2 linked regions of the Prochlorococcus marinus str. MIT 0912 genome follow. The protein of the gene in region 2 interacts with the protein of the main gene of each other region in a pairwise test. Links are inferred from orthologs where the notes say so. Each region holds a gene or a part of one and is shown on either strand. Other genes may lie near its edges. The genes, in order: O5640_RS05835 and O5640_RS10605.

What was found.
Region 1: the proteins of O5640_RS10605 (region 2) and O5640_RS05835 interact in binary tests that used the Escherichia coli proteins (3 or more experiments, as listed by UniProt). The link is inferred for Prochlorococcus marinus str. MIT 0912 from one-to-one orthologs.

Annotation. Positions count from the first base shown.
Region 1 is NZ_CP114783.1:952,983-959,468, reverse strand. The notes cover bases 2,935-5,772. They hold O5640_RS05835 (FtsW/RodA/SpoVE family cell cycle protein), read right to left. Parts: upstream 5,051-5,772; coding sequence 3,818-5,050; downstream 2,935-3,817. Other genes in these bases: O5640_RS05830 (ATP synthase subunit I), read left to right, coding at 5,481-5,772; O5640_RS05840 (cytochrome c biogenesis CcdA family protein), read right to left, coding at 3,058-3,798; O5640_RS05845 (cytochrome c biogenesis protein ResB), read right to left, coding at 2,935-3,052. Also shown: O5640_RS05865 (TlyA family RNA methyltransferase), read left to right, coding at 1-572; O5640_RS05860 (P-II family nitrogen regulator), read right to left, coding at 583-921; O5640_RS05855 (hypothetical protein), read right to left, coding at 958-1,221; queF (preQ(1) synthase), read left to right, coding at 1,397-1,783; more of O5640_RS05845, read right to left, coding at 1,772-2,934; more of O5640_RS05830, read left to right, coding at 5,773-5,900; atpB (F0F1 ATP synthase subunit A), read left to right, coding at 5,976-6,486.
Region 2 is NZ_CP114783.1:1,846,857-1,860,050, forward strand. Bases 8,935-11,914 are described here. They hold O5640_RS10605 (peptidoglycan D,D-transpeptidase FtsI family protein), read left to right. Parts: upstream 8,935-9,516; coding sequence 9,517-11,313; downstream 11,314-11,914. Other genes in these bases: O5640_RS10595 (CPBP family intramembrane glutamic endopeptidase), read left to right, coding at 8,935-8,960; O5640_RS10600 (hypothetical protein), read left to right, coding at 9,045-9,509; O5640_RS10610 (transaldolase), read left to right, coding at 11,406-11,914. Outside these bases: photosystem II protein Psb27, read right to left, coding at 1-403; O5640_RS10555 (proline--tRNA ligase), read right to left, coding at 459-2,240; O5640_RS10560 (resolvase), read left to right, coding at 2,414-2,875; O5640_RS10565 (hypothetical protein), read left to right, coding at 2,979-3,233; O5640_RS10570 (inorganic diphosphatase), read left to right, coding at 3,220-3,747; O5640_RS10575 (Spx/MgsR family RNA polymerase-binding regulatory protein), read left to right, coding at 3,801-4,160; lepB (signal peptidase I), read left to right, coding at 4,230-4,922; O5640_RS10585 (dihydroorotase), read right to left, coding at 4,897-6,171; O5640_RS10590 (histidine phosphatase family protein), read right to left, coding at 6,176-7,504; more of O5640_RS10595, read left to right, coding at 7,614-8,934; more of O5640_RS10610, read left to right, coding at 11,915-12,404; O5640_RS10615 (NAD(P)/FAD-dependent oxidoreductase), read right to left, coding at 12,408-13,194. UniProt on the Escherichia coli protein: Essential cell division protein that catalyzes cross-linking of the peptidoglycan cell wall at the division septum. Required for localization of FtsN.

The sequences.
Region 1 (6,486 bases), 900 kb from region 2 along the record:
CCATAAATATTAAGGATAGGGTTTGTTTAGATGCTGGTATATCAACTGGTGGCTTTACAGATTGTCTTTTGCAGTTAGGGGCAGCAAAGGTTTATGGAGTCGATGTTGGTTATGGCCAGACTGCATGGAGTATTAGAAATGATCCAAGAGTGGTTCTATTGGAACGAACCAATATTAGGCATTTAACTCCTGAAAAATTATTTAATGAGGGCGACCCAATACCAAACTTTGCTGTCGCAGACTTATCTTTTATCTCTCTTAAGATTGTTCTGCCTAGTATTAAATCTCTTCTTAAAGCCAACCGATCTGAGTTGCTTGTCTTAGTGAAGCCTCAATTTGAAGTTGGTAAAGATCAAGTGGGAAAAGGAGGAGTTGTTCGTGATCATTCACTGCATGCTGAGGCTATAAAGGGAGTAGCAAATGAATCTAAAAAATCTGGATGGTACCCAAAAGGATTGATCGCATCGCCTTTAAAGGGTCCAGCTGGTAATCAAGAATATCTTCTTTGGATGGGTGATAAAAATGAAGAAAACATTGAAATTGAAAAATTATTAAATGTTTTATTCTTTTGAATTATTACGATTAAAGGGCTGTTTCGTTTCTGTCGCCGGTTCTGATTCGAACAACTGAATCAATTGGGCTAACAAAAATTTTCCCATCTCCAATCTCACCTGTCTTGGCCGCATCAGCAATAGCTTTTAAAACGATCTCAGCTTTTTCATTAGGAACTACTACTTCAATTTTGAGTTTTTGAAGGAACTCAACGGTGAATTCTGAACCTCTATATCTCTCAACTTGTCCTTTTTGTCGACCGAAACCCCTTACTTCGCTTACTGTCATGCCAACAATACCTGCATTAACTAATGCGATCTTTACATCCTCCAACTTAAAAGGGCGGATTATTGCTTCTATCTTTTTCATACCACTTTAGATTACTTAAAGAATATTAGATAATTTTTATGAGATTTTGTCTAAATGACTTAGAGAATTGATGAAATTTACATTTAGACCAGCTGCTAGTGCATCTTCCCCAAGCATTTTTGCATCCTTGGTAGGAATTATGACTAGACCATTACTTATCGATTCCCAATGGTTGGATTCAAAATGAGTTTGTAGCCAAAGGATTCCATGAACACTCTTTGGATCTATTTGAGTTCCAATTCTTTTTTCAGAAAGACTAATGTCCATACAAAAACCTGTGTTGTATCTATTAGGGGGCATGGCGATGATTAATTTTGTACGCTTTGATACAAATCAGGCTTTTGAAATTATTTCGCTATTTTTGATTAGAAGAATTTATTTAAAGTTTGTATTTTTAATCAAGCTTTTATGTAGTGTGAGTTTTGAATTCTATTGAAATGTGGTTAGACGAGAAAAAGACATCAAAGAGGAAATTATGTATGGAGAGAGGGAAATAGAGGCCGGGAGCTTAATATGTTTCCCAAATCCAAATGTTAATAGGGATTATGAAATTTCAATAGTTTTTCCTGAATTCACATGTAAGTGCCCTTTCTCCGGTTATCCGGATTTTGCAACTTTGAGAATTAAATATCAACCAAATAACAAGGTTATAGAATTAAAAGCAATTAAACTTTACTTAAATAGCTTTCGAGAAATGAAAATATCTCATGAAGAGGTTACGAATAAAATAATCGATAATTTTGTTGAGGTTTCTGATCCTAAATGGATTCAATTAGAAGCTGATTTTAATCCTAGAGGTAATGTTCATACAATCATTAGAGTCTGTCACGGCAAAAGAATTAATTTAGAGCTAACTCTCTAAGAAACTAATAAATTTTGGCAGCTCTTTTGAAAGACCAGAGAGATTCCTGTTGCTTAAACCACCTACATAAATCAAAGATTTTTCCTTTTCATGTAATACCCAGATTTTCTTAGTGGAAATAATACTAAGTGAACCTCCAATAAGTATTATCGCAAAACTAGTATAAACAAGAGGTACTCCAGGATCATGCTTTAAAAGTAATCCGCTACTTGGGATTATATTAATTATCTTTATTAAAGTCTCTTTGACTCTTGCTTCCTTATTTGTACTTAAGTTTGTAAGTAATGCACCATCATTATCATAAATACTGACTGGTCCTTGCTCGCTCTTTACGGTTACTAAAATTGGGTCTTTACCATCTTTTTTTGTAGGTATAATTGTCCCCCAAACTTGTTCACCTAGCTCAGGAATAGGTTCTATTGGAATTTGTAGTTTTGGACTATTTGAAATTTGAATAGTTATTGCAGCCAAAGACCAGTCGGCTTGATATAATGTAAGTCCTTTGTATCTTAATGGATAATTAACACTAATTTCTTTTGATTGATTATTTCCATTTGGTTCAATAACATTGACTATAGACCTATACTGCTCAGCTCTTCCTTGTGGATCTCTTTCGATTTGAAATTTTTGTAATTCAATAGTTAACCCTTTCTCTTCATTATTGTTTAATAAATCTATTGATCGTCCAGGGGCTAAAAATTGTTCTATGGTTTTTCCATTTAATGAACCGTATGTTGCACCTATCATTAATAGGATCATGCCTAGATGAATTAAAATAGGACCTAATCTACCTATTACGCCTTGGCGAGCAGCTATCCTTCCATCTGTTTCTTTTATATTCCAACCTTGCTTTTTTAAATTAGTTTTAATTTTTTCTAAGCTTTCCAAGTAATTATTAGTCACTATTGTTTGAGCAATAGCAAGTTTTGCTATTTGACGAGGTGATTTATAATCTACCCAATTTAATGCTGATTTAAGTATCGGTAATTGTCTTCTGAAACTACAAACTGAAAGGGATAAACCAAGCCAAATGAGTAAGAATAAAAACCAGAAACTTGTATAGACATGATTGAATTGAAAAAAGAGTAATATATTTGCATTAATTATTCCAAGAAAAGGATTTTTATTAAAATTATCGTAATAAAATTGATCTGATTCCTGTTGTGGTACTAATGTCCCCGCTGCACATGAAATAGCTATTAATAATAATAGTAATATCGCGATTTTTAAGCTAGAAAGCCAGTTTAAAACTTGGCTAATTTTTTTCATCTATTTTATATCCAAATTGAAAGAAGGCTTAGAATACCTATTGTTAACAACATCATTCCACTAATTGGTGGAACCCATTTCCCAATAGGTCTTAACGATAATAATTTAGGTATAGTTGCTGCAAAAGTACCTGCTAAAAATAAAGGAACAATCTGTCCAATTGCAAAACTTCCAAGAAAAATTGTGCCACTGAGAGGATTAGCTTGTTTGGCTACCCATGCTAGAAGAACTGCAAGAACAGGAGTAGTACAAGGCGAGGAGGCTAATCCAAAAGCAAAACCTGCTGAAACTGGGGCAAATGCAGGAGGAACTTGATTTGTCCAAATTTCAGGCTCAGGACCACGTGGAAGGGAGAATTTAAAAATCCCAAGCAGATTAAGGCCCATAATTATTGCCAGAAAGCTTATGAATATTGAAAAGAAACCTGGTAATTGACCATAAATTTTCCCTAAAAATCCGCTTAGACTCCCTAATACAACTAGTGAAATCACTATACCGCTGCAGAAGCTAATCGTTTTTTGTAAAGGGCTTTGGTTATTTTTAAATCCAGCTAGATATGCAACTGTTATTGGTAAAAGTGACAATGAACAGGGCCCTAAACTAGTTAAAAGCCCTCCCGTGAAAACTATCAGAATTGTTAGGGGGGTTGGATTACTGAGCCCATTATCAATTAAGTGCTCGCCATAACGAGTCAAATCAGAGAATATTAAACTTATAGAAGAAATGTTCAAAAAGAGATTTGCCAATCTAGGTCCTTACTCCAGATTATCTGGTTAAAAGTTTGTTTGAGGGGTTTTTAATTAATAAATCTGAAGATTCAATAGAGGATCTGACTAATAAGGCTGCTATTACTAAGCTTGACATCAAAGAGTTGCCCCCATAACTAATTAATGGGAAAGGTAGTCCAGTCGTAGGCATTGCTCCTGATGCCACTGCGATATGCATAATTGATTGGCCAACAAGAATAGTACCTGATCCAATAGAGATTAGTTTAGAGCAATTATTTCTACAATTAAGAGAGATTTTAAGAGTTAAATATGAAACTACAAGAAGAAATGATAAAAGCAAAATAGATCCAAAGAATCCAAATTCTTCAGCAAAAACAGCAAATATAAAATCAGTACTTCTGAATGGTAAGTATTGTAATTTTTGCATTGAAAGACCATAACCTTCTCCAAATAGACCTCCCGAACCAATAGCATAAAGACTCTGAATTAACTGATATCCACTTCCTTGTGGATCTTTCCATGGGTTGATAAATGACATAATTCGGCTTTGTTGATAGGCATTAAAAAAAATGCTTAATGAACCAATAAAAAAGCCGGAAATAGCCGTGTTAAAAAGATATCGTAAGTTAATACCTGATGCTAATGCAATAATCCAAAGTAATATTCCTATTAGTGCAGCGGTGCTTAAATTTGGTTGCTTTATAATTAGTAAAATGATGGATGCAAAAATAGTTAACCAAAAAATTTTTTTTTCTGAATTTATTCTTTCCCATTGACCAAAAAGCTTTGCACTTTGGAGAATGATGAAAGGTTTGATTAACTCTGATGGTTGAATTTGGATTGGACCAATAATCAACCATCGAGTAGACCCATTAACGGTGCTGCCGAAAAAGCTTGTTGATGCAATTAGAACCATGCCAATAAGAAGGCATAGTCCTGAAAATCTAAGCCAATTTTTTAGATTTATATTTATGGCTATATAGAAAATGCTCCAACTAGCAACTAGCCAAATTAGTTGTCTTTTTATGTAATAAGCACCTTCTCCCATTTCTCTGATGGCTACCCACCAACTAGCTGATCCAAGAATAAAGATGCCTGATATGCTCCAAAAGGCAATTAATCCCATGATTAATCGCCCCTCCTTTGGCCAATAAGACCAAGGCAATGGAAGTATATTCTTGTTTATTAAATTACTCATATAATAATTCGATTTGCGACCCTTTTTTCTTACAGGTCCTGAATGAATTTTTTTGTCAGAAATATTACTCAAAGGATCTTTTGCTTATAAACCATTGAGACGTTTAATTGCCATCTTGCCAAGTCTTTAAATGTAGTTAATTTACTTTTTTATGGAATTGATGAAAATTCAAGAAGATTTTTATATGTTTAAAGTTAATTGTTAGTTATTAGAGACAGAATTGAAAGAAATAGACAAATTTTTAATTATTTTATTCTATATCACAAGGATTTAATTTTTAAAGAGACTATTTATTGATTTATATTTAGATAATTAAAAATTTGCTTAAAATTTTTACTCAAATTTATTAAATTAACCAACTTTTTAATTTATTGATAAAAATTTTTTTTGTTTTGATGCAAGTCTCGTGATAGATTCCCCGGGCCTTTGCAGAGAGCTTAGGTGTCTTGTTTGCAAAACAACTTCTCACTATCACTAAGGAACTCCAATAGGAGGGATTTTTGTGGCATCTGAGACTATTGAAAATTGCTCAAGTCATGATCCTCTTCTGGATATTGATTCATCGGACTCATCGTCCGGAGTCAAAATAGACGAATACCTTGAACTTCAATTTCGAGTATTCCGTCTTGCCTTTTTATTGACTATTTTTTCTGTTGGCATAGCAGGTTTCTTTTGGGGAATCCAAGCTAGTGCAAGCATATTCATTGGTGCTTTATCAGGGATTTTTTATTTTCGCTTGCTTGCTCGCGGAATTGGAAGACTTGGTACTTCATCAAAAATCGTCGGTAAAGTCCAGTTGTTAGTTCCGGTCCTTTTGGTTTTGGTATCTTCTAGATTTCCTCAACTTGATTTAATACCGGCTTTATTAGGATTTTTGCTTTATAAACCAGCGTTAATTATTCAGTTTCTATTAATGCCCTAGGTACTTTTTAGAAATTAAATTTTTAAGTTTTGTTTGTTTGGCGTTTATTTTCTACGCAACCTAACTTCCAGATAAATGGGTTTTTTACCATTTGTTCTTCCTTTTGCTGAATTAGAGGTGGGTCAACATCTCTATTGGCAAATTGGAAATTTTAGAATTCACGGCCAAGTTTTTATGACTTCATGGCTGCTCATAGGCGCTTTGCTTGCCTTAGTAGTTATTGGAACAAAAAAAATGGAGCGTGATCCAAAAGGTGTACAAAATCTTTTGGAATTTCTATGGGACTACATACGTGATCTCGCAAGAACACAAATTGGTGAAAAGGTTTATAGAGATTGGATGCCTTTCATCGGAACCCTCTTTCTGTTCATATTCGTGAGCAACTGGGGCGGAGCATTAGTTCCATGGAAGCTGATTGAACTACCAAGTGGTGAACTTGGAGCACCTACAGCTGACATAAATACGACTGTTGCTTTAGCACTACTGGTATCTCTTTCATATTTCTATGCGGGGTTGAGCAATAAGGGTTTGCGTTACTTCGAGTATTACGTCCACCCAACGCCAATAATGCTCCCATTCAAAATTG
Region 2 (13,194 bases):
TAGAAAGTTCTTCGTTTAATCTCTCTTTGAGATTTTCAGGAACTGGCCTGTTTGCAAAAGTTTTGTAATGACCTGCTAATGCATTTAAGGCAGTTTGCATTGTTGTAAAGGTCGAGGAAGTATTTATTTGAGATCTATTCCTATATCTTGAAATGTAATCACTTATTAGAAAAACAGCCTCTTTTTCTGCCTCTGATAGCCCCTTATCTTCTTTGGGTAAAGTTATGGTTTCTTTTAAAGAAGAAGAGACTGCAATTGTGTCTTTAGCAAAATCCCCAGTCATAAATGTTTTGGCTGCGTTCACTTCAGAAGCGAATTGGAAGAATATGAGGCATAAGCCAAGGCATATAGCCAAAGCTGCCCTCACCAACCTGATGGAGTGCTGATGAAAGGCAGAAATCATTTGTTTTTTGCAATTACATTAGACTCTAGAGTCATTTGGGCTAAATTTATAGTTTTTAGGTATTAAATTCTTCAGAAAGTTTTTTTAAAACAGATCCTACATTTAACGATTCTGTGACTTTTGCTTTTCTATTATGTAATTCAACCAGTCCAGAACTAGCTTCTCTACCAACAACAATTCTCCATGGGATGCCAATAAGGTCTGCATCTTTAAATTTTATTCCAGCTCTCTCGTCCCTATCATCAAGTAGAGCATCAACCCGATTTTCTAATAATTTTTGGTAGATCTCTTCGGCTAAACATGTTTGTTCAACATTTTTTATGTTGGCAATAACTATTATTACTTCAAATGGGGCAATTGATACTGGCCAAATAATACCTAAATCATCGTGATTTTGTTCTACGGCTGCTTGAGCTAATCTGGAAATACCAATTCCATAGCAACCCATCCAAAAGTTCTCTTCTATACCTTTGTCATTGGTGAAAGTAGCATTTAACGATTTTGAATACTTAGTTCCCAACTGAAATATATGCCCTATTTCTATTCCTCTACATTCTTTAAGCTTTTGTGTTTTGTCATGGATACATCTGTCTCCAAGCTGGGCTTTTCTAATATCACATATCAGATGTTCAGTATTAATTAAACTCCAGTTATAGAATATTTTATGTTCATCCTTATTATTGCTTCCACATATAAAACTTTTAAGATCTTTTACAGAATTATCTGCAATTCTTATGAATTTTTTTTCCCATTCCTTTGATTTTGTTATTAAATCATCGCTAAGATCAGGACCTATAAACCCAAATGGAATATTATTAATACCTTGATTCTCTATATCTTCATAAGAAATTTTTCTAATTTCCAGTACATTTTGTTTTAATTTAAATGATATTTCATTTGAAAGTTTAATATCATTTACTTCTTGGTCCCCTCTTATACTTACGAGAATAGGGTATTTTTTATTATTATCACAGGTTGCTAGATAAGCTATAACTTTTACAATTTGACTTGGGTGGAAATTATTGTGGTTACATAATTCATCTATTGTTTTTTGATTAGGAGTCTTGATTATTGAAGGTTCATCAATTTCTAGTAATTCTCCTTCTTCGATAATAGAAACAGCTTTTTCTTGATTGGCTCCATATTTACCATCAGAACTTATTAAAATTAAATCTTCTCCAGATTCGGCGGTAACCATAAATTCTTGAGATGCTGCTCCTCCAATAGCTCCACTGTCTGCTTCGACACAAACAAAATCTAGACCGCATTTTGAAAATATATTTTGATAGGCATTTCTCATCTCTGAATAAGTTGACTGAAGATCATTCTCGTTTGCATGAAAGGAATAAGCATCCTTCATGATGAATTCTCTACTTCTCATTAATCCAAATCTTGGTCTTATTTCATCTCTGAATTTTGTTTGAATTTGGAATATATTTATTGGTAATTGTTTGTAGGAGTGAATAGTCTGAGAAATTATATGAGTAATTACTTCTTCATGAGTTGGCCCCAAACCTAATTCTTTACCTTGTCTATCTTTAAGGCTAAACATAATACCTTCTCCCTCTGTATATGATTTCCACCTCCCACTTTTTTCCCATATATCTGAAGGCTGAAGTTGAGGGAGAAGAGTTTGAAGACATCCTTTCGTTGATAACTCTTCCTCAACAATTAGGGTTATTTTTTTTAAAACCTTCCAAAGTAATGGCATGTAAGCATAAATACCTCCTGTAAGACGTTTGATGAAGCCTCCTCTTACAAGTAATTGATGTGAAATTATGTCGGCTTCCGCAGGGACGTCTCTGAGCGTGTTTAGCATTAGGCGGGAGACGCGCATGAGCCTAAAATTTATATCGTTATGAGATTAGTACTCTAGTGTTGGCCGTAAGAATATCTATATTGTTTGTGCGGGAATCATGTTGTTTTTTTAAAGTGTCCAAATGTACATGGTGTTAATTTGATTCATCTGCTAACTTCTGTCACATGTTTTTCTAGAATCTTTCTTTCGCAATGTTTAACGGCTCAGTAAATTCAGGAACAAATGGAAGATCAGAAGAGTCTTTAGATAAATTATTTAATACAGCTTCTAATTCAAGCGATTCATTATTGACTATTGACGAAGTTCAGAAAACATTAAATAGATCTAGGGCTTCCGTATACAGATATACAAATACTGACACTAGGAATCTAAATCCTCCCTTCAACCCAAGAAAACTAAACACTGAATTTAGAAGTGATCAAAAAGATCAATTACTTTTTCACCCCAATGAAGTTGCAAGATTTGCAAAAGATATACTCAGAATTAAGGAAGTAACAGTAGAAATATTGAATTCTCCCTCATCTGAAACTCAAAGTATTCTAAATGCAATACTTGATGAGTTGAGAATAATAAGAAATAAGCTTGATGGACAGTCTGATAACAATCACTCTATTCCCAGTCATTTAAAAGATACTGATAGAAAGGTTGCCTAGTTATTCTTAAATTCGGGGTAACGTATATATAATTTATAAATAATTGATTGTTTTAATTGATTTTTACACATTCGACTAACGATTTATTTATTTCAAATTTTAAATGGATTTAGAACCACATTTAATTAAGAACCAATCTTCTAAGCTAGATCCACCTTTTCTTAATACAGAAAAAGATCAACTATCTTCTGATGATGAAGATCCTTACAGTTTTAATAGTACCTCTACTTCTTTAATTGGTTTAGCAATAGTATTTGTAATGCTTGGAATACCATTGTTTGCTGTCATTAGCGAAAGGCAAGAAACAACAAACAGAAACAGCCTACCGACTTCAATAAATCAAAATGGACCTGAGTGATCTTCCTCCTTCCCCATCGCCTGGATTAGTAAATCTAGTTGTTGAGATTCCTGCAGGCAGTAGAAATAAATACGAGTATTTTAGCTCTGCAGGAATTATGGCTCTTGATAGAGTTTTGCATTCTTCAGTGAGATATCCATTTGATTATGGATTTATCCCAAACACTCTTGCGGAGGATGGAGCACCACTTGATGCAATGGTCGTTATGGAAGAACCTACTTTTGCCGGTTGCTTGATCAAGGCAAGGCCTATAGGAGTTCTTGATATGCATGATTCAGGGGCCTACGATGGCAAACTTCTATGTGTACCTACGGCAGATCCAAGACAAAGAGAAATTAATACTATTAAGCAAATAGCTCAGAACCAATTGGAGGATGTTGCTGAGTTTTTTAGAACCTATAAAAGCTTGGAAGGAAGAGTTATCGTAATAGACGGATGGAGAGACTATGATGCTGTTGATGAATTATTGAAAACTTGTATAGATGCACATCACACTAATTTGTCACTGAAATAATTAATTTAATCTTATCTTTTTGGATAAAATGATTTTTTCTAGGCATTAAACACTTGAAATTATTTAGTTATTCTTCATGTTCAACTTGTCGCAGGGCGATTAAGTGGCTTGAAAACAATGATATTTCCTTCGAATTAGTTGATATTTTAAAATCCCCTCCTTCCAAGGAAATGTTAATCTCAGCAAGTGAGCTATATGGACATAGAAAATATCTTTTAAATACTAGTGGAGCTATATATCGTTCTATGGGTTCGGATGTTGTCAAAAAAATGACTGATAACGAATTGTTTGAGAAACTTTTTATTGAACCCAGATTAATAAAGAGACCTTTTTTATTTAAGTCTAGTAAATGCTTTTTAGTTGGATTTAAAGAAGAAATGTGGTCTGAAAAATTACTTAGAAATTCAAATTAGGTCTAACATTGACTTGAAACAGTAGTCTTTACAAATAAAGTAAACTACAAACTTATTATTTATAAACAAGTGCAGCAAAAGCAGTCAAACTCGATTAAAGAAACTAAAAATTGTTGGTGGTACTCTTTTTTTGATACGTGGGGACCTATTTCTCTAACTGTTCTATTGTATATAGGCATTCGTCATTATATAGCAGAAGCAAGATATATTCCCTCGGGTTCGATGCTGCCAGGATTGAAAGTAAATGATCGACTAATTGTTGAAAAACTTTCTTTGCGAAATAGGGCTCCTTCTCGTGGGGAAATTGTAGTTTTCAACTCACCATATTCCTTTGATAAGAAATTGATAGCAGATAGAAAAAAACAACTTCCGTCTAAATTTCAATGCTCATTTTTAACTTTTCCATTGATTTCTTGGATACCAACTTTATCTGATCGTGCTTGTGATGCTTATATCAAAAGGATAATAGCTGTAGGAGGAGATCGTATTTTGATTAATGGTAAGGGAGAGATTGTTTTGAACGGTAGGTCAATCAACGAACCATATGTTGAATACTTCTGCCCAAGTCAACCTAGATTTAATCTATGTCGTCCAATGACTACAATTGTTCCAAAAGGACATGTGTTCGTTTTGGGCGATAACCGAGCTAATAGTTGGGATAGTCGTTTCTGGCCAGCAGGGGGATTCTTACCCCAGAAAGAAATAATTGGGAAAGCAAGCTGGCGTTTTTGGCCTGTCAGTCGTTTTGGCAAGCTTGATTAATAAGTCCACAATCTATAACTTTCCCAATTATTTTTTTGTCTTTGATAGGTTGATTAGTTGCTGAAGTTAAATGTTTTTCTTCATTAGATTGGTACCATTCTTTGTCAGGATCAAATAGTAACCAGCGATTACTATTTAAACTTAATTTTTCCTCAGCTTGGTTTAGGAATTTTGATGGACCAAAACTAATTTTTTTCCATAATTTTTCCACTTCCCACCCTGACTTTCTTATTAATTGATCCCAGAGAAGAGGTAGAACAAGGTTATAGCAACTAATCCCTTTTTTTCTTTTATTTGCAGGAAGTTTAGTCTCAGAGTCGTCTATAGGAGTGGAATGAACAGATATTGCTGTTAAAACATCATCCTTTAAACCTTGTATAAGTGAGGCTCTATCTCTGGGGGACCCTAATGAAGGTGTTACGCTCCATCCAATATCAAAAGGGGAAAGACTGGAGTTGTCATTGACTAAATGCCACCATAAGATGGTTGCCATTGGATTAGAGGATGCATTTTTAAGAATTGAGACGCCATCAGCTGTAGAAATATTCATTAACCTTACTGCAATTTCAGGGTATTGCTTATGAAGCTCAAGTAATTGGATTAAAGGAATAATTTCGCTTTCAACTGGATCAGGGGGCCAGCCTGCTCTAAGTGTATAAACACTTTCTCTAGACATTCCTCCAGCTTGTAGTGTTTTATCTCTTGGTGCAAATAATACAGGGTAATTCTTCATTTCTCCAAGTGAAAAACCTTTTTTAAGAAGCTCTATGGGAGGCATGAAATCGTCATCACTTAAACCAATGGCTCCATTTTGTAGTAGTTCAGAATGTTTAGACAGAGCAACTCCCTCCCCACCCAGGCTAAAACCTCCCCATAAGTGTATTAAAACATCACTTTTGATAGTCTTTAAAGCTATAATCGACTCGATTTGATCTCTCCATGAATCAGATCTAGGAAGAATACCTAATTGACCATATCCAGAAAATGTTGCTTTTTCTATTAGTGAATAGATATTCTCTTCCTTACCATTAAAGGGGGATTCCAAAAATGAATGAGGGTCAACAAGGCAAGGTGCAATAAGCATATTTTTAGCTTTTTGAGGCTTGATCCCTAAAAGTTCTGCATTTTGAAGTGCCTTGCGGCCAAATGCTTTAAGCACACCATTTTTGATTAAAACAGTTTCCCTCTTTAAAGATGATCCAGCATTTTCAAGTATTTGAATATTTTCAAACAAATAACTACTAGTCATTTAATTAAAGTGCTCCTGCAGCTGTTGAGTCGATAATTCCTCCCAAATGTGAAGTGATATTTAGACAGATGATTGTATCTGGTTGACCTTCTTTTTCTGAGAGGTCAATGACTGTAATGCCTCCATTACCCTGTTTTATCATCCAAATTTCTGATGGCATTAACCCTAATAGATGGCAAAGAATTGTTTTGTTAACTGCATCATGAGCTACAACCAATGCCGTTTCACCATTTTTTAGATCTTTGCGAATTTCATTCCAACCGGTAATTGATCTCGCGGAGACTTCTTTTATATTTTCTCCTTCTGGCATTTGAACTCTTTCAGGAGAGATTTTCCATGTTTTAAGAAGATCTGGCCAGTCGGACTTGATCTCAGACTCCAACTTTCCTTCCCATTTTCCGTGACCAATCTCTTTGAGGTTATCTTTAACAGAAATTTCGATCCCCGGATGTTCATTTAGAATTATCTGAGCTGTTTCTTTTGGTCTTGATAGAGAACTACTAAAAGCTTTTTTTATAATAGTATTTTTTAAAAATACACTTGCAGCCTTTGCTTGAGCTTTCCCGTTTTTATTTAAGGGAATATCAATTTGTCCTTGGAACCTTCCCTGTTTATTCCAGTCTGTTTCACCATGCCTGACTAAAATAATTCTTTTTTTACTACTTTTTTGGGGAATACTAGGATACAAATGAGCGATATTATTTAGACATTGAATTTGAACTTGTCTATCCCGCCAATCATTAAAAGTAACATTACAAATTGAGATTGAGCTATTGTCTAACTTCAATCTTTTAAATCCTTTTGAAGGCTCATTAATTAATTTCAGTATCAAGCACCTAAGAATTGCATTATGGGCAACTATTACAATCGTTTTATTAGAACCTAAATGAGAATTAAATAAATTTTTTAAGAAAGTTTCGGCTTGATGTAAGAGTTCTTTAATTGGTTGGAATTTTGTACCGTCTTCTCTATTAATGGTTAGTTCCTTAGGGTTTTTTTGCCAAACAGAAAGCTCTTCTGGAAAGCGATCTTTTAGTTCATTTTTTGTTAAACCACTCCAAGGCCCAAGGTCAACCTCTAAGAGCTCATCTGTATAAGTTGCATGAAGGTCGTCCTTAAGTTGTTTGATTATGATTTTTGTTGTTTCTGATGCTCTTTGCAAAGGGGAACTATAGATTGCATCTATTGGAATAGAAGAAATTGTTTTTCCAGCAGCTTCAGCTTGTAATTGTCCTTCTTTAGTTAATGTTGAAAGGTCGTTTCTTCCTTGAATACGACCTTCCTTGTTAAAACTACTCAATCCATGCCGGACAAAAATTAGACGCAATGTCATTAAATAAAGTGTCTTCTAGATAATTATGGTATTAGCCATGAGGGCAATCTAATGTTCTTTTAGTAAAGATAGAAGTCTTTCTCCATGTCAGTCTTCACAAGTTGATTTTATGAGACAAGCCAAAACTAGTTGGAAATGGGCCATAGCTTTATTTTCATTGCTTTTAACTGTTCTGATATGGCGACAAGGCTTACAAGAAAGCTTTGAACGACCCTCAGTGGCTCCAAAGATTTCCTTGATGCAAACTGAGATGGCAGTTTCAGCTTCTTCAGCCATACCTGAATCTTTACAAGATTTATTTTTAGGTTCAGAACCCGAAGAAAAACTATATCAAACTCTTAAAAAGATTCCTTTGGAACAAATTGAGGATAGGCAAAGACTCTTATTAGCAGTTATGGAAGAGTCTGAGGATGAGCAGAAATTAATCTTGAAGACAAATTTTAAGGATAAAAATTTTGAAACGATTAGAGGATATATATTAGATAGACAAAAAGGTAAAAAATTAACTGAATTCCCTAATATTGATGAGATTAAATTAGATCCTTTTCTTTATAAAATTTCATGCTCTAATCTGGGTTTTTCGGATGAAAAGTGTATTAATAAAAAATATAGTTCCCTCTCTGCTTTAAGACTCTTAACCTCACAATTACTACCTTTTTTTGCTTCTTTTATAGGATGTATTTTATTGATTAGGTATGCTTTTATTTTCTTAAGAAAGAAAAATACTCCATGGCCAGAAATGATAGCTCCTCCTTTAACATTAATAGATATGGTTCTACTTATTTCTGGCGGTTTTGTTGTTATTGGTGAAGTTTTTTTTCCCGCGTTAATAATACCCATAACTGATTTATTGTTTAATAATTTATCCTCTCCATTAAAAGAGTCTCTCAGAGTATTTATTGGTTACTGCTCAATGACTATAGCTCCTTTATTTATAATTAGATATCAATTAATGGGTCTGGTTTCTTCGGGAATTGATGGAGGATGGTTGCAATGGAAAATCAAACCAATCCAAGCAGGCATTCTTAAATCAATAAGTGGATGGTTAATGGTTATGCCTTTAGTTCTGCTTAGTGGGTGGCTAATGAATGAAATTTTTGGTGATCAGGGTGGAAGTAATCCTTTGTTGGAATTGGTTTTAGGTAGTGATGAATTTATTCCATTGTCTTTGCTTTTGATTACAACCGTTCTTTTAGCTCCAATCTTTGAAGAGTTAGTCTTTAGAGGTATTCTTTTACCAGTATTGGTATCCAAAGTTGGAAAAATCAGCGGAGTTTTATTGAGTGCCTTGATCTTTGCTTTGGCTCATTTAAGTGTAGGGGAATTACCCCCTCTATTCGTTTTAGGAATTGGTCTTGGTTTAATGAGATTGAGTTCAGGAAGGTTATTTCCTTGTGCTCTTATGCATTCTCTTTGGAATGGAGTGACTTTTATTAGCCTGCTATTGGTAGCTTGATATTAAATAAAAAAAACATCAGTATTCCAGCTCTTGCAGTTGCTTGATCAAGGTGTTTGACTTGAATTACTTTCGAACTTTGATTTGTTTAGTCGCACTCTATATAAAGAAAAAGTAAGACAATTTCAAAAAAAGAAGTTGCCAAAGGGATTATTAAACAGTGTTTTCTCATCAAAACAGGTTCAAAGAAAATTTCCAATTCAGGCTGCGCTTCATATCGTTTTAGATGGTGCATTGGTAGGCATACTCACGACAGTGGCGATAATGTCGTCAGTTGCTTTGCACTCTCAATATTTGTGGACTAAATCTTTTACTAAACTTGAAACCACTAGAGACTTGAACCGAAGGATATTGGAATCAACTTCAATTCTTGAAAGTTACCTATTGAAAAATCAAAAGTTGTCTAGAAATTTAGTCCCGACAAAAGCGGAAGATCTTCTATATTTGGCCAGACCAAAACCAGAAGAAACTAAAATAAAATTAGATATGACATTTAAAAGTAGATTGCTAGAGAGAATATCTTCTTTTCCTTTTAAGTCAGGTTATTAATAATTTTATGAGAAGTATGAATTCTAGAAAGAAGAGAAAGACTTCTAAAGTAAAAACTCCTGCGCCCCTATCACAGTCTAGATTAAGAGTTGTCTTTGTTTTATTATGCCTTGGACTTGGGGGACTTTTTTTAAGAGTAGGTTGGCTTCAACTATTTCGGTCTGATCAATTAAGAGCTCTAGCACGCGAAGTTCAAACAGAACAAAAAAACCCTTTGGGAACACGTCGATCTATTTTAGATAGAAATGGGAAGCTTGTCGCAATAGATGAGAGACGTTTTAAAATCTGGGCTCATCCTAAATATTTTAAGTTTCCTGGTGATTCATCTAGGACAGTGCGTAAACCATATGAAGTAGCAAAACTTCTTTCTACGCCATTATCCAAAAGTGTTGATGAAATTTTGAATAAATTAGGAAATTACTCTTCAGGAGTAAAACTTGCAGACGGGGTAACACCCGAGAAGGCTAATAGAATTAAAAAACTTGGAATCAGTGGTATTGACTTGGAGGCCTATCCTCAAAGGCTTTATCCTCATGGGTCACTTTTTGCAAATGTAGTTGGTTTTTTGGATATAGATAGAAGACCTCAGGCTGGACTGGAATTAAGTTTAGATAGAGATCTAAAGCGTCAAGAGAAAACAAGTGTAATCAGAAGAGGAGCTGATGGAACTCCTTTACCTATAGGTGTTCAACGTGGTGTCTTTGATGAAGATCAACTTAGTCTACAACTAACCTTAGATGTAAGGCTTCAAGAGGTAGCCGTTAAAGAAATAAGTAAGCAAGTAAAGAAGTGGAATGCAAAAAAAGGCGTTGTAATTGTAATGGATATAGAGACCGGAGAACTTTTGGCATTAGCTTCTACACCGACATATGATCCTAATAAATATTGGGATTATTCTCCTTCTCTTTTTAAAGAGTGGTCAGTGCAAGAATTATTTGAACCTGGTTCTACCTTTAAGCCAATTAACTTGGCATTGGCATTGGAGGAGGGAGTTATAAGCCCTAATGGAGAAGTGAATGATGATGGTCTGGTTACAGTAGGAGGATGGCCTCTCTCTAATTGGGATCGAAAACCTAATGGGATATTGACTTTCCCTGAAGTATTACAAGTCTCAAGCAATGTAGGTATGGTTAAGATTATGAATAAATTGAATGCGAGTAATTACTGGCAATGGTTAAGACGCTTGGGCATTGATGAAATACCAGAGACTGACCTTCCTGGAGCAGTCTCTGGCCAAATAAAATCAAAACAGACTTTTGTAAATCAACCCATAGAACCTGCGGTAGCCTCCTTTGGCCAAGGATTTTCTATTACTCCGCTTAAACTAGCTCAATTGCATGCTTTGATTGCGAATGGTGGCAGACTTGTTACGCCTCATATTACTAAAGGCCTGAAAGGTGATTATGAGTCGTATTTCAATACTCCTTCAGAAGCTAAGCAGGTTTTATCTCCTGAGGTTACAAATACTGTTCTTGGATGGATGGAAACTGTTGTCTCCTTTTACGATGAAAGTGGTATTGAGGTAAATGTTCCTGGATATCGAATTGGAGGGAAAACTGGGACGGCACAAAAATCGCAAGATGGTTTGAACTATAATTCAAAAATTTGTAGTTTTGTTGCAAGTCTTCCTATCGATGATCCTCGCTATGTCGTTTTAGCAGTTATTGATGAACCCCAAAAACCAAATGCCTATGGATCAACTGTCGCTCTCCCTGTGGCAAAAAAAATTATTGAGACTTTACTCGTAATAGAAAAAATACCTCCAAGTATTTCTAAAAAAGAACATTTAGCTATCAAAAGCTAAGAGATGGCTAAATTTTCTCAAAAGTTCAAATTAAAGGGTGAAATCCTTAAAAAATATAGCTAGTCTATGGCCTATGAAAGACGTTTTTAATTATGGAATCCCTTCTTAATCAGTTATCTTCGATGACTGTAGTGGTGGCTGATACTGGTGATCTTGAAGCGATCAAAAAATTTCATCCCAGAGATGCTACAACAAATCCTTCTTTAATTCTTGCGGCCGCACAAATTCCTGCTTATCAAAATTTGATTGATCAAGCACTTGCTACTTCAAGAGAAATGCTAGGAGCCAGTGCCTCTAATACTAATGTGGTTAAGGAAGCTTTAGATGAACTTTGTGTGGTCTTTGGTAAAGAGATTTTGAAGTTAATTCCTGGCCGTGTTTCAACAGAAGTTGATGCAAGGCTGAGTTTTGATACTGATGCCACTATTGCAAAAGCAAGAAAAATAATTGCTAAATATAATCAAGATGGTATTTCTAATGACCGGGTTTTAATCAAAATTGCTTCTACATGGGAAGGAATAAAAGCTGCTGAGGTATTAGAAAAAGAGAATATACATTGCAATTTAACTTTATTGTTTAATTTTTATCAAGCAGTTGCTTGTGCTGAGGCAGGTGTAACGCTTATTTCACCCTTTGTTGGAAGGATTTTAGATTGGTATAAATCTGCTACAGGAAGAGATTCTTATCCGGCAACTGAAGATCCAGGTGTGGTTTCTGTTACTAAAATATTTAATTATTTCAAGTCGAATGGTTATAAGACAGAGGTTATGGGAGCAAGTTTCAGAAATATAGAGGAAATAACTGAGCTTGCAGGATGTGATTTATTAACAATTTCTCCTAAATTACTTCAGCAACTTAATCAAACATATTTGGACTTGCCAATTAAGTTAAACGCACAAAAACCTTTATTAGTTGAAGAGACAATTCATCTAGATCAGACATCTTTTGAACTAATGATGGCTGGAGACAAAATGGCTACGGAAAAACTTAATGAAGGAATTAACGGTTTTAGTGAAGCAATTGATAAATTAGAAAATCAATTGAACGAAAGACTTGAGTTTATTGAAAAAGGAATTGCCCTAACTATTTGAACTTCAATTCTGAAAGACTAATCTCTTGATTACTCTTTTTGCAATGTCTTCATAACTCATCTCACCTGAAAGAATTTGTGCAATTCTTTTTGGAGCAGTTGGCCTTTTTATACCTAATTGGTATCCAACTTTGGGAAAACGATAAAACACTTGAGAAATTCTTTTACCCCAAGCCATCGAATTCCCCCAGTTTTTTTGCATTGTTTTTGTATAGGTATCTAAACAGTTGACTTCTCCATCCAGCCAATAAATAAGGCTTTTTGCAGCTTCAAAACCACTCATCAAAGCAGGTCTTAATCCCTCTGCTAAAAAAGGATCACATAATGAGGCAGCATCTCCAACTAAAAGAATTCCTTCTGCGTTTAATTTACACTGGCCATTCCATACCCTTAATTTTTTTTCATGGCCAATTACTTCAGAAGGATCAAAACCTAAATCAGGTAGAAAGGATTTAAGTATTTCATTAACTGGAATTGAATTTTTATTACCTAGAAAAGTTCCTATTCCAATATTTACTTCATTATTTAGTGGAAAGGCCCATGCAAAACCATTCTTTACTAAGCCAAATTCAAATCTAGCGGTTTCACTCCTTAAGTTTCCCCTCTTGCTAATTCTCCCTGAGAAAGTAGAAGCAAATTTTTGTTGATTTGGACCTAAATTAAAAGTTTTAGGCCATGGTGATTGAGATCCATCAGCAATAACAACTGCTTTCGCTTCTAGTTGTCTCCCGTCAAGGGCGGTAATTTGCCAAATATTAGACTTTTTTTTTATATCGACAACATTAAAAGTT